DNA from 2 places in the Pseudomonas sp. HOU2 genome. Region 2 is predicted to be linked to the other one. Evidence: riboswitches for the same ligand, from Rfam matches in the RefSeq annotation. Region 2 holds a riboswitch; the other holds the start of a gene.
The links. A riboswitch is a leader RNA that binds a small molecule or an ion and turns the genes downstream of it on or off. The one in region 2 is predicted to bind cobalamin.
Positions count from the first base shown of each region.

Region 1 (4,503 bases), 840 kb from region 2:
TGCGCATGCCGAGGGCGCAATACAGCGCCAGAATCTCGACGATCCAGCCCATATACGGCGCCCAGGAAAACGCCGTGGCGAGCAGCGTCAGCGGCAGCACCGCGATCACCCACGCGGTGACCCCGTGACTGCGCCAGCCGCGCCCGCCCGCGTTGAAACGGCGCTCGATGCGCCCGGCAAAATTGCCGAACGCCACCAGCGGATGCCAGCGTTTCGGTTCACCCAGCAGCGCATCCAGCGCAACCGCGGCGACACTCAACAACGCCACACTCATTGATTCACTCCCCAATAATTTTCGTACAGCAACTCATTGAGCGGCCGCGCCTGCGCCCACCCTTCGAGTACCAGCATCGGCGCCGGATAGAATGCCTCGACCGGCCCCAGACACAACACCGCCAGCGGTTTGGCCCCGACCGGCAGCTGCAGCAGATCGGCCAGTGCCTGCGGTTCGAACAGCGAGACCCAACCCATGCCCAGTCCTTCGGCACGGGCCGCCAGCCACAGATTCTGGATCGCACAGGACAGCGAGGCCATGTCCATTTCCGGCAACGTGCGGCGGCCGAAAATGTGTTTTTCACGATCGTCCATCAGCGCCGCGACCAGCACTTCGGCGCAGTCGTTGATGCCTTCGACCTTGAGCTTCATGAACTCGTCACTGCGCTCGCCGAGGGCCTCGGCGGTGCGGATGCGCTCTTCTTCGACGAGGTTCTGGATCTGCCCGCGCAAGGCGCGATCGCTGATGCGGATGAAGCGCCACGGCTGCATCAGGCCGACGCTGGGCGCCTGATGCGCGGCTTCGAGCAGGCGGCGCAGCAGCTCCGGTTCGACCGTGCCGCCGGTGAAGTGGCGCATGTCGCGGCGTTCGGCGATGGCTCGGTAGACGGCTGCGCGTTCGGCCTCGGAATAGGCGTTGTCGGTCATGGCCTCTTCGCGAGCAGGCTCGCTCCCACAGGGGTTAGGTGATCCAATGTGGGAGCGAGCTTGCTCGCGAAGGCGGCCTCGAGATCTGGCGCTAACAATGCAGCAATCGCCGTCGGATTCGACGGAAAGTAGAAATGCACGTAAGACGCGGTCATCCGCCCTTCCCGATAAACCGCTTCGGCCCCGCGCCCGCCATTGGGGCTGATGCCCCGGGCAATCGGGGTCAGTTCGGTGCTGGTCAGGGAATGATGATAGGTGTGACCGCGCAACGAACCTTCCGGCAAATCCACCGCTTGCAGCGCCAGTGCCGCCAGACGTTTTTGCATCACCGCCTCACCGCGCAGCAGGCCGACCAGTTCGGCGCGGGTGCCGTCGACATCGGTCAACGCGTCGAGCAGATAGAGCATGCCGCCGCACTCGGCGAGCAGCGGTTTACCGGCGGCGTGGTGCGTACGGATCGCATCGAGCATCGCGGTGTTTTGCGATAACGCGACGTGGTGCAATTCCGGGTAGCCACCGGGCAGATACAGACTGTCGGCTTCGGGCAACTGCGTATCGCGGATCGGCGAGAAGAAGCTCAACTCGGCGCCCATCGCCCGCAGCAGGTCGAGGCTGGCGCCGTAGGTGAAGGCAAAGGCTTCGTCGCGAGCGACGGCAATGCGCACACCGTCGAGCAGCGGTTCGGCAGGAATCATTTCAGGCGCGGCGAATTCCACGGCAGGTGGCAGCGCTACCTCGCAACTGCTGGCCAAGGCTTCGGCGGCGGCATCGAGACGCAGGTCGAGGTCATTCAGTTCGCTGGCCTGCACCAGACCTAGGTGCCGGCTCGGCAACTCGATCCCGGTTTCCCGGGACAGCGCGCCGTACCAGCGCAAGCCTTCGGTGAGGCTGCCTTCGAGCAATTGCGCATGACGCAAGGTGCCGACGCGGTTGGCCAGCACGCCGGCAAACGGCAGGTCCGGCTGATAACGCGCCAGCCCCAAAGCCAGGGCGCCAAAGGTCTGGGCCATGGCGGTGCCGTCGATCACGCCGAGCACCGGCACACCGAAATGCCGCGCCAGATCAGCGCTGGACGGCGTGCCGTCGAACAGGCCCATCACACCTTCGATCAGGATCAGATCGGCTTCGGCGGCGGCTTCCCACAACAGGCGGCGGCTTTCTTGCTCGCCGACCATCCACATGTCCAGTTGATACACCGGCGCACCGCTGGCGCGCTCGAGAATCATCGGGTCGAGGAAGTCCGGGCCGCACTTGAACACGCGCACCTTGCGCCCCTGATTGCGATGCAAGCGCGCGAGTGCGGCGGTGACGGTGGTCTTGCCCTGACCGGAGGCCGGCGCGGCGATCAGTACCGCCGGGCAGTGACGTGGTTGATTCAAAGTTCGACGCCTTTCTGCGCTTTGATGCCGGCCTGGAAGGCGTGTTTGAGCATGCCCATTTCGGTGACGGTATCGCCCATTTCGATCATTTCCGGCTTGGCCGCGCGACCGGTGACGATCACGTGTTGCATCGGCGGACGTGCCTGCAGATCGCTGAGCACCTGATCCAGATCGAGGTAGCCGTGCTTGAGCGCGATGTTCAGCTCATCCAGCACCACCAGGCCGATCGACGGATCACGCAGCAGCTCGCGGGACACGGCCCACGCGGCTTCGGCGGCGGCGATGTCACGCTGGCGATCCTGGGTTTCCCAGGTGAAGCCCTCGCCCATCACGTGAAAACGCACTTGTTCAGGGAAGCGGCGGAAGAACAGCTCCTCGCCAGTGCTGTTGCGGCCCTTGATGAACTGCACCACGCCGCACTGCATGCCATGGCCCATGGCGCGGGCAAGCATGCCGAACGCCGAGCTGCTTTTGCCTTTGCCATTGCCGGTCAACACCAGCACCAGGCCGCACTCGTCAGGCGAATTGGCGATGCGTTCGTCGATCACGGCTTTTTTACGCTGCATACGCGCCAGGTGGCGTTCGTCGCGCTCGGGGGAATCGGTCATGAGGGGAGCTCTCCGTTGAGGCTGGATAACGGCGGGCAGGCACAAGAATAGACGGCAAAAAGCCTGGCATCGCCCACCGTGATGCCGCTGGATGGATCAGGCCGGTCTCCGGGCTCATGAGCGGCGAATCGCCAGACTGCGCGCCTTCCCGCGTCGGTCGACACAGTGGCTCAATGCGCAGTTTTCACTCATTTACCGTTGCGGGGGCAGCGCCGGGATCGTGATCGTTCTTCACCTGAAGACAACCCTCACCGGCTTCCCTGTTTCACTCTGTCGACACGCGTCACAGAGCACCTGAAACAAGCCGCGAAGGTTAGAGGGTTGGGGGTGGAGCGTCAATTAAAGAGGGGGCCGTCGGGCGAATAACTGCCGTCGATCAATTATCTGGCGCCATTCTTGTGCCACACTGATACAAATGATATCAAAGAGCCATGCTTTTCTCGAAAAAGCCCATCACAACAATAAGGATGATGACGATGCAAGGCATGATCATCAGCAACCCGCGCCTGGAATTCCTGCGCCCGATGCTCGAACGCTGGTTTGACTGTATCGACCGCTACAACGCCATTCGCGGCGACAACGACACCCCTTACTGGCATGACGAGAAAGCCAATCTCGGCTTGCTCTCTGCGGCGGCATGGATGGCCGAGCTGGTGACCCTTTGTGATACCTCGACCCGAAAGCAGAACGAGGACGGCGAGCGCAATGCCCGCGCCGATCTGTTCATTGCCGGGCCTGAAGACCGCGCCTACCTTCAGGCCACCCAGCGCTGGCCGCGGGTCAACAATCTCAACCTGACCCAGACCCTGCTGGACATCACCAGCGATGCCAAACGCATCAGTTTTGCCAGCGACCTCAAGCTCGGCTGCCTGTTCGTCGCCCCGCAAAAGGCCCAGCACAGCGCCAGCCCCGAAGAACTGCAGGACATGGTCGACGACCTGCAAAAGGAACATAGCTGCGCAGTGGCCTGGTATTTCCCCTACGCCTACCGCAAATTGCGCAGCGAAGCGGGCAATTATCATCCGGGCATCGCCGTGCTGTTCAAAGAGGCCCGCGGTTGAGCGGTTGAACCATCGCACGCCTGTGCTTCTCTATGATTAGGTCAATGCATTCATAGGGAAGATCAGTAATGCGCAAGTCCCAGCTCGCTCTCGTCATCGCCCTCGCCGGAGGGCTCACCGCCTGTGGTGAATCCTCCAGCCTGCAAGTCTCCGACGGCACCGGCCCGTCACCGAAACTGCCCGAACCGAACAAGACCCTGATCCCGACGGTGAACATCGCCCCGGCGATCGGCTGGCCTGCGGGTGGTAAACCGACCGCCGCGGCCGGCACGCAAGTGGCCGCATTCGCCGAAGGCCTCGATCACCCGCGCTGGCTCTACGTGCTGCCCAACGGTGATGTGCTGGTGGCGGAAACCAACGCGCCACCCAAGCCTGACGACAGCAGCGGCATTCGTGGCTGGGTGATGAAGAAAGTCATGGGCAAGGCCGGCGCTGGCGTGCCGAGCCCGAATCGCATCACCCTGTTGCGCGATGCCGACCACGACGGCGTGGCCGAGACCCGCACGGTGTTCTTGCAAAACCTCAACTCGCCGT
Region 1 is NZ_CP160398.1:5,167,133-5,171,635, reverse strand. It holds gene cbiB (adenosylcobinamide-phosphate synthase CbiB) at 1-274, opposite strand, end outside; gene bluB (5,6-dimethylbenzimidazole synthase) at 271-921, opposite strand; gene ABV589_RS23445 (cobyrinate a,c-diamide synthase) at 918-2,300, opposite strand; gene cobO (cob(I)yrinic acid a,c-diamide adenosyltransferase) at 2,297-2,908, opposite strand; cobalamin riboswitch at 2,990-3,221, opposite strand; gene ABV589_RS23435 (hypothetical protein) at 3,385-3,969, shown strand; gene ABV589_RS23430 (sorbosone dehydrogenase family protein) at 4,038-4,503, shown strand, end outside.
Region 1: it holds a riboswitch for cobalamin, as region 2 does, so the genes downstream of both, cobO (cob(I)yrinic acid a,c-diamide adenosyltransferase) here and cobW (cobalamin biosynthesis protein CobW) in region 2, are expected to answer to the same signal.

Region 2 (4,503 bases):
TTCGTCACTGACGTTTTGCAGCTCTATCGGGCGCGGGCCGTTCCACGGATCGGCCAATGCACAGTCCAGCGGATCAAACCCCAGCTCAAACGCCTTGGCCAACGCCCGCGGCAAACTCGATTGCGCGCCCTTGCCATCGCCTCGGGGAATGCGCAGCAAGGCCAGTAGCGTGTCGATGCGCAAACGCCCGGTCGGCGATTCGCCGAAAATGTGCAGGCCATCGCGGATCTGCGATTCCTTCAGATCACACAGATAGGTGTCCAGACGCGGCAGCCAGATTGCTGCATCGGCGTCGCTGTCCAGACCGGTGTCGAGTTGCAGTTCGCGATCGATCTGCGTCTCGCGCACCAGTTGCAGAATGTCGCGCTGCAGCTCCCGCGCACGACGCGGATCGAGCAGTTGCGCCTCGTAATATTCGTCGGCCAGCAGTTCCAGATTGCGCAGCGGGCCGTAGGTTTCGGCGCGGGTCAGCGGCGGCATCAGGTGGTCGATGATCACCGCTTGTGTGCGCCGTTTGGCCTGGGCGCCCTCGCCCGGGTCGTTGACGATAAACGGATAGATGTTCGGTAGCGGCCCGAGCAATGCGTCCGGCCAGCAATTCTCCGATAGACCAACGCCCTTGCCCGGCAGCCATTCGAGGTTGCCGTGCTTGCCGACGTGAATCACCGCGTGCGCGCCGTAGGTGTTGCGCAGCCAGAAATAGAACGCCAGATAGCCGTGGGGTGGCACCAGATCCGGGTCGTGATACACCGCGCTCGGATCGACCTGATAACCGCGCGCCGGCTGAATGCCGACGAAGGTCAGGCCAAAACGCAGCCCGGCGATCATCATCCGCCCGTCGCGACACATCGGATCGTTTTGCGGCGCGCCCCAGCGTTCCAGCACTGCCGCGCGATTGGCTTGCGGCAGCGCATTGAACATCGCCAGATAGGCGTCCATCGCCAGACTTTGCTGGCACGGACGCAAGTCGATGCTGTCGAGGTCGTTGCTGACGCCGCCGAGCAATTGCTGGATCAACGCGGTGCCGCTGTCCGGCAACTGCGCCGCCAGCGGAAAGCCTTCGGCCTGCAACGCCCGCAGGATATTCAACGCGGCCGCCGGCGTATCGAGACCGACGCCATTGCCGATGCGACCGTCGCGAGTCGGGTAATTGGCGAGAATCAGCGCGATGCGTTTTTCAGCGTTCGGCAGTTGCGCCAGATCGCTCCAGCGCCGGGCCAGTTCGGCGACAAAATCCATGCGCTCGGGTTGCGCCCGATAGCAGACCACGTCGGACTGACTGCGCTCACTGCGCCAGGCCAGATCCTTGAAGCTGATCGGCCGGCTGATGATGCGCCCGTCGAGTTCCGGCAAGGCGATGTGCATCGCCAGATCCCGTGGCCCCAGACCCTGCTCGCTGTCGCGCCAACCGGGTTCGTTGTCCTGGGCGCAGATCGCTTGAATCACCGGAATATTGCGCCGGAACGGCCGCAGATGCGGCGCTTCCGGGCTGGATTGCGCGAAGCCGGTGGTGTTGAGAATCACCGCCGCCTCGACCTCATCCAGCCAGTCCTCGACCACACTCAGACAGCCGGGTTCTTTCAGGCTGGCGACGGCGATCGGCAACGGATTGAGCCCCGCTGCCTGCAAGCGCTGGCAAAACACGTCAATGAACGCGGTGTTCGCCGCTTGCAAATGCGAGCGATAAAACAACACCGCCGCAACCGGTTGACCGGGCAGCCATTCGGCTTGCCAGTCGCACAGTGCGGCGGTGTTTTTCTGGGGGTGGTAAATCGCCGTACGCGGCAGCGCTTGCGGCTCGCCCCAGACGTAGTCGCGCGCCAACCAGCGGTTGGCCAGGCAATGGAAGAAGTCCAGCGCATTGCCCATGCCGCCCTGACGCAGGAACTGCCAGAGGCGGTCGCGATCTTCGGCGGGCACAGTGCTCAGGTCGCTGAGCTCCGGGTCGGGACGGTCATCGCCCGGCACCAGAATCACCTGCACGCCGCGTTCGGACAACTCCACCAGACGCTCGACGCCATAACGCCAGTAAGCGATGCCGCCGTGCAGCGAAATCAGAATGACCTTGGCGTGACGCAGCACCTCATCGACATACAGATCGACCGAGGCATGATTCTGCACCTGCATCGGGTTGGCCAGACGCAGGCTCGGATAATCCTCGGGCAACTGCTGCGCAGCTTCGGCGAGCAGCGCCAGGCTGGAATCGCCGCTGCACAGGATCACCAGTTCGGCGGGGGTTTGTCCAAGGTCGGCAATGTTGTCATCCGACACGAAACCGCCGGGCTGGGTCCTGAGCAGGTGCATGGCTTAAACGCTGAGCGCGGCGCGCAGTTGCGCTTCGAGGTGCGCGGCGTCGAGTTCCTGACCGATCAGCACCAAACGTGTGACGCGCGCTTCGTCAGCGCCCCACTGGCGGTCGAAGTGCTTGTCGAAACGCGTGCCCACACCCTGAATCAACAGGCGCATCGGCTTGTTCGGAATCGCCGCGAAGCCCTTCACGCGCAGAATGCCGTGCTGGACCACCAGTTGCGTCAGTGCATCGAGCAGCAGGCTTTCGTCGGCTTGCGGCAGTTCGATGGAGATCGAATCAAAGGCGTCGTGATCATGGTCATCGTGATCGTCATCACCGTCGTGGTGGTGATCGTGATGACTGTGGCGGCTGTCGATGTGTTCTTCGGAACCGGCACCGAGACCGATCAGCACGTCCAGTGGCAGGCGACCGTTGCTGGCTTCGATGATTTTTACAGCGGGCGGCAGTTCTTCAGCGACTTCCAGACGTACGCGAGCGAGGTCTTCAGGGCTGGTCTGGTCGGCCTTGTTGAGGATCACCAGATCGGCGCTGGCCAGTTGGTCGGCGAACAGTTCGTGCAGCGGCGATTCGTGATCCAGGTTCGGGTCAAGTTTGCGCTGGGCGTCGACCTGATCCGGGAACGCGGCGAAGGTGCCGGCGGCCACGGCCGGGCTGTCGACCACGGTGATCACCGCGTCAACCGTGCAGGCGCTGCGGATTTCCGGCCACTGGAAGGCTTGTACCAGCGGTTTTGGCAGGGCCAGACCGGACGTCTCGATCAGTATGTGATCGAGGTCACCGCGACGGGCGACCAGTTCGCGCATCACCGGGAAGAACTCTTCCTGAACCGTGCAGCACAGGCAGCCGTTGGCCAGTTCGTAGACGCGACCGGTGGCTTCTTCTTCGGTGCAACCGATGGTGCATTGCTTGAGGATTTCACCGTCGATACCCAGCTCGCCGAATTCGTTGACGATCACCGCGATGCGGCGGCCCTGAGCGTTGTCGAGCATATGACGCAGCAAGGTGGTTTTGCCCGAGCCGAGAAAACCGGTGACGATGGTGACGGGGAGTTTGGCCAGTGTTTTCATCGGATGCCCTTTGGCAAGGTGGCGGGCATACGGGACGAGATCCGCTGCGAGCGTGCGCGCGGAAGAATTCGCCACCGGATCACCCCGCCCGGTTGTAGTGAGAAATCTGTGACGAGGCAGGTCTCCTGGCTGACGGTGTTCAGGTTTTGAGCCTGGCGTTCGTTGCGCCTTCCCGCGGGCTCTGTGGATTGAGCTGGCAGTGGCGTGGCAACGAACTTCACCGTTCACAGTTGCGGGGGCAGCCGCGGCTTTGACCGCGTTCCCTTCTTAGCTTCGGCGTGGGCCGAAGAACCTCGAAGGTGCAAGGCTACGCATCGGGTGGTGACCGGTCAATGGTTGGATTGGGGGCATATCCGTTGCTTCGGGTGCTGCCGCTGGCGGTTTCGCTCTTACAGCGAGTCACCTTTTCCAAACGCCGAAAAGGTAACCCAAAAGGCTTTGCCCCGGCGTACGGCACTTCGCTGAGGCTCAGTGTTCCCTCGCTACGGTGTCCATCCGGGGGCATCGCCTATGGTTTGCTTCGCTGCACCTCCTCTCGATGTATGCGGCTTCGCCGCATGGCGCTGCGCGCCTACCCCCTGATGGACACCTACGCTCGGCCTGCCGAAGGGGCTGAAGATCAAAAGCCACATCAAGAGCCAGAGCCAATGCCAAAGCCAAAGCCAAAGCCAAAGCCAAGGCCAAGGCCAAGGCCAAGGCCAAAGCAGATCAAAAGATCACAGCCTTCGGCAGTTCCTACAGGGGATTGGGTGTATTCGGTTGGAAATTGGTCGGCTGTCAGGCCGCCATCGCTGGCAAGCCAGCTCCCACAAAAATCAACAGCAGATCGCACCCGCTTTTCACCACTCAACACGATGAGCGTTAGCTCGAGTAAAGCTTTTGATCTGAAGGCCCGTCGGCAGGCTGAGTGGAGGGATTTATCCGGGGGTGGGAGCGCAGCGACCGTTTGGCGCAGCCAAACACAGCGAGAGGAGGTGCAGCGAAGCAAACCGTAGGCGCTGCCCCCGGATGAATCCCGGAGCGAAGGAACCCGAGCCTAGGCGAGGGCCGAACGTCAGGGCATAGACCTTTTGGTTACTTTTGGGGCGTTTGCCAAAAGTGACCCGCCGTAAGGGCGGAACCGTA
Region 2 is NZ_CP160398.1:6,011,646-6,016,148, reverse strand. It holds gene cobN (cobaltochelatase subunit CobN) at 1-2,304, opposite strand, end outside; gene cobW (cobalamin biosynthesis protein CobW) at 2,308-3,378, opposite strand; cobalamin riboswitch at 3,476-3,689, opposite strand.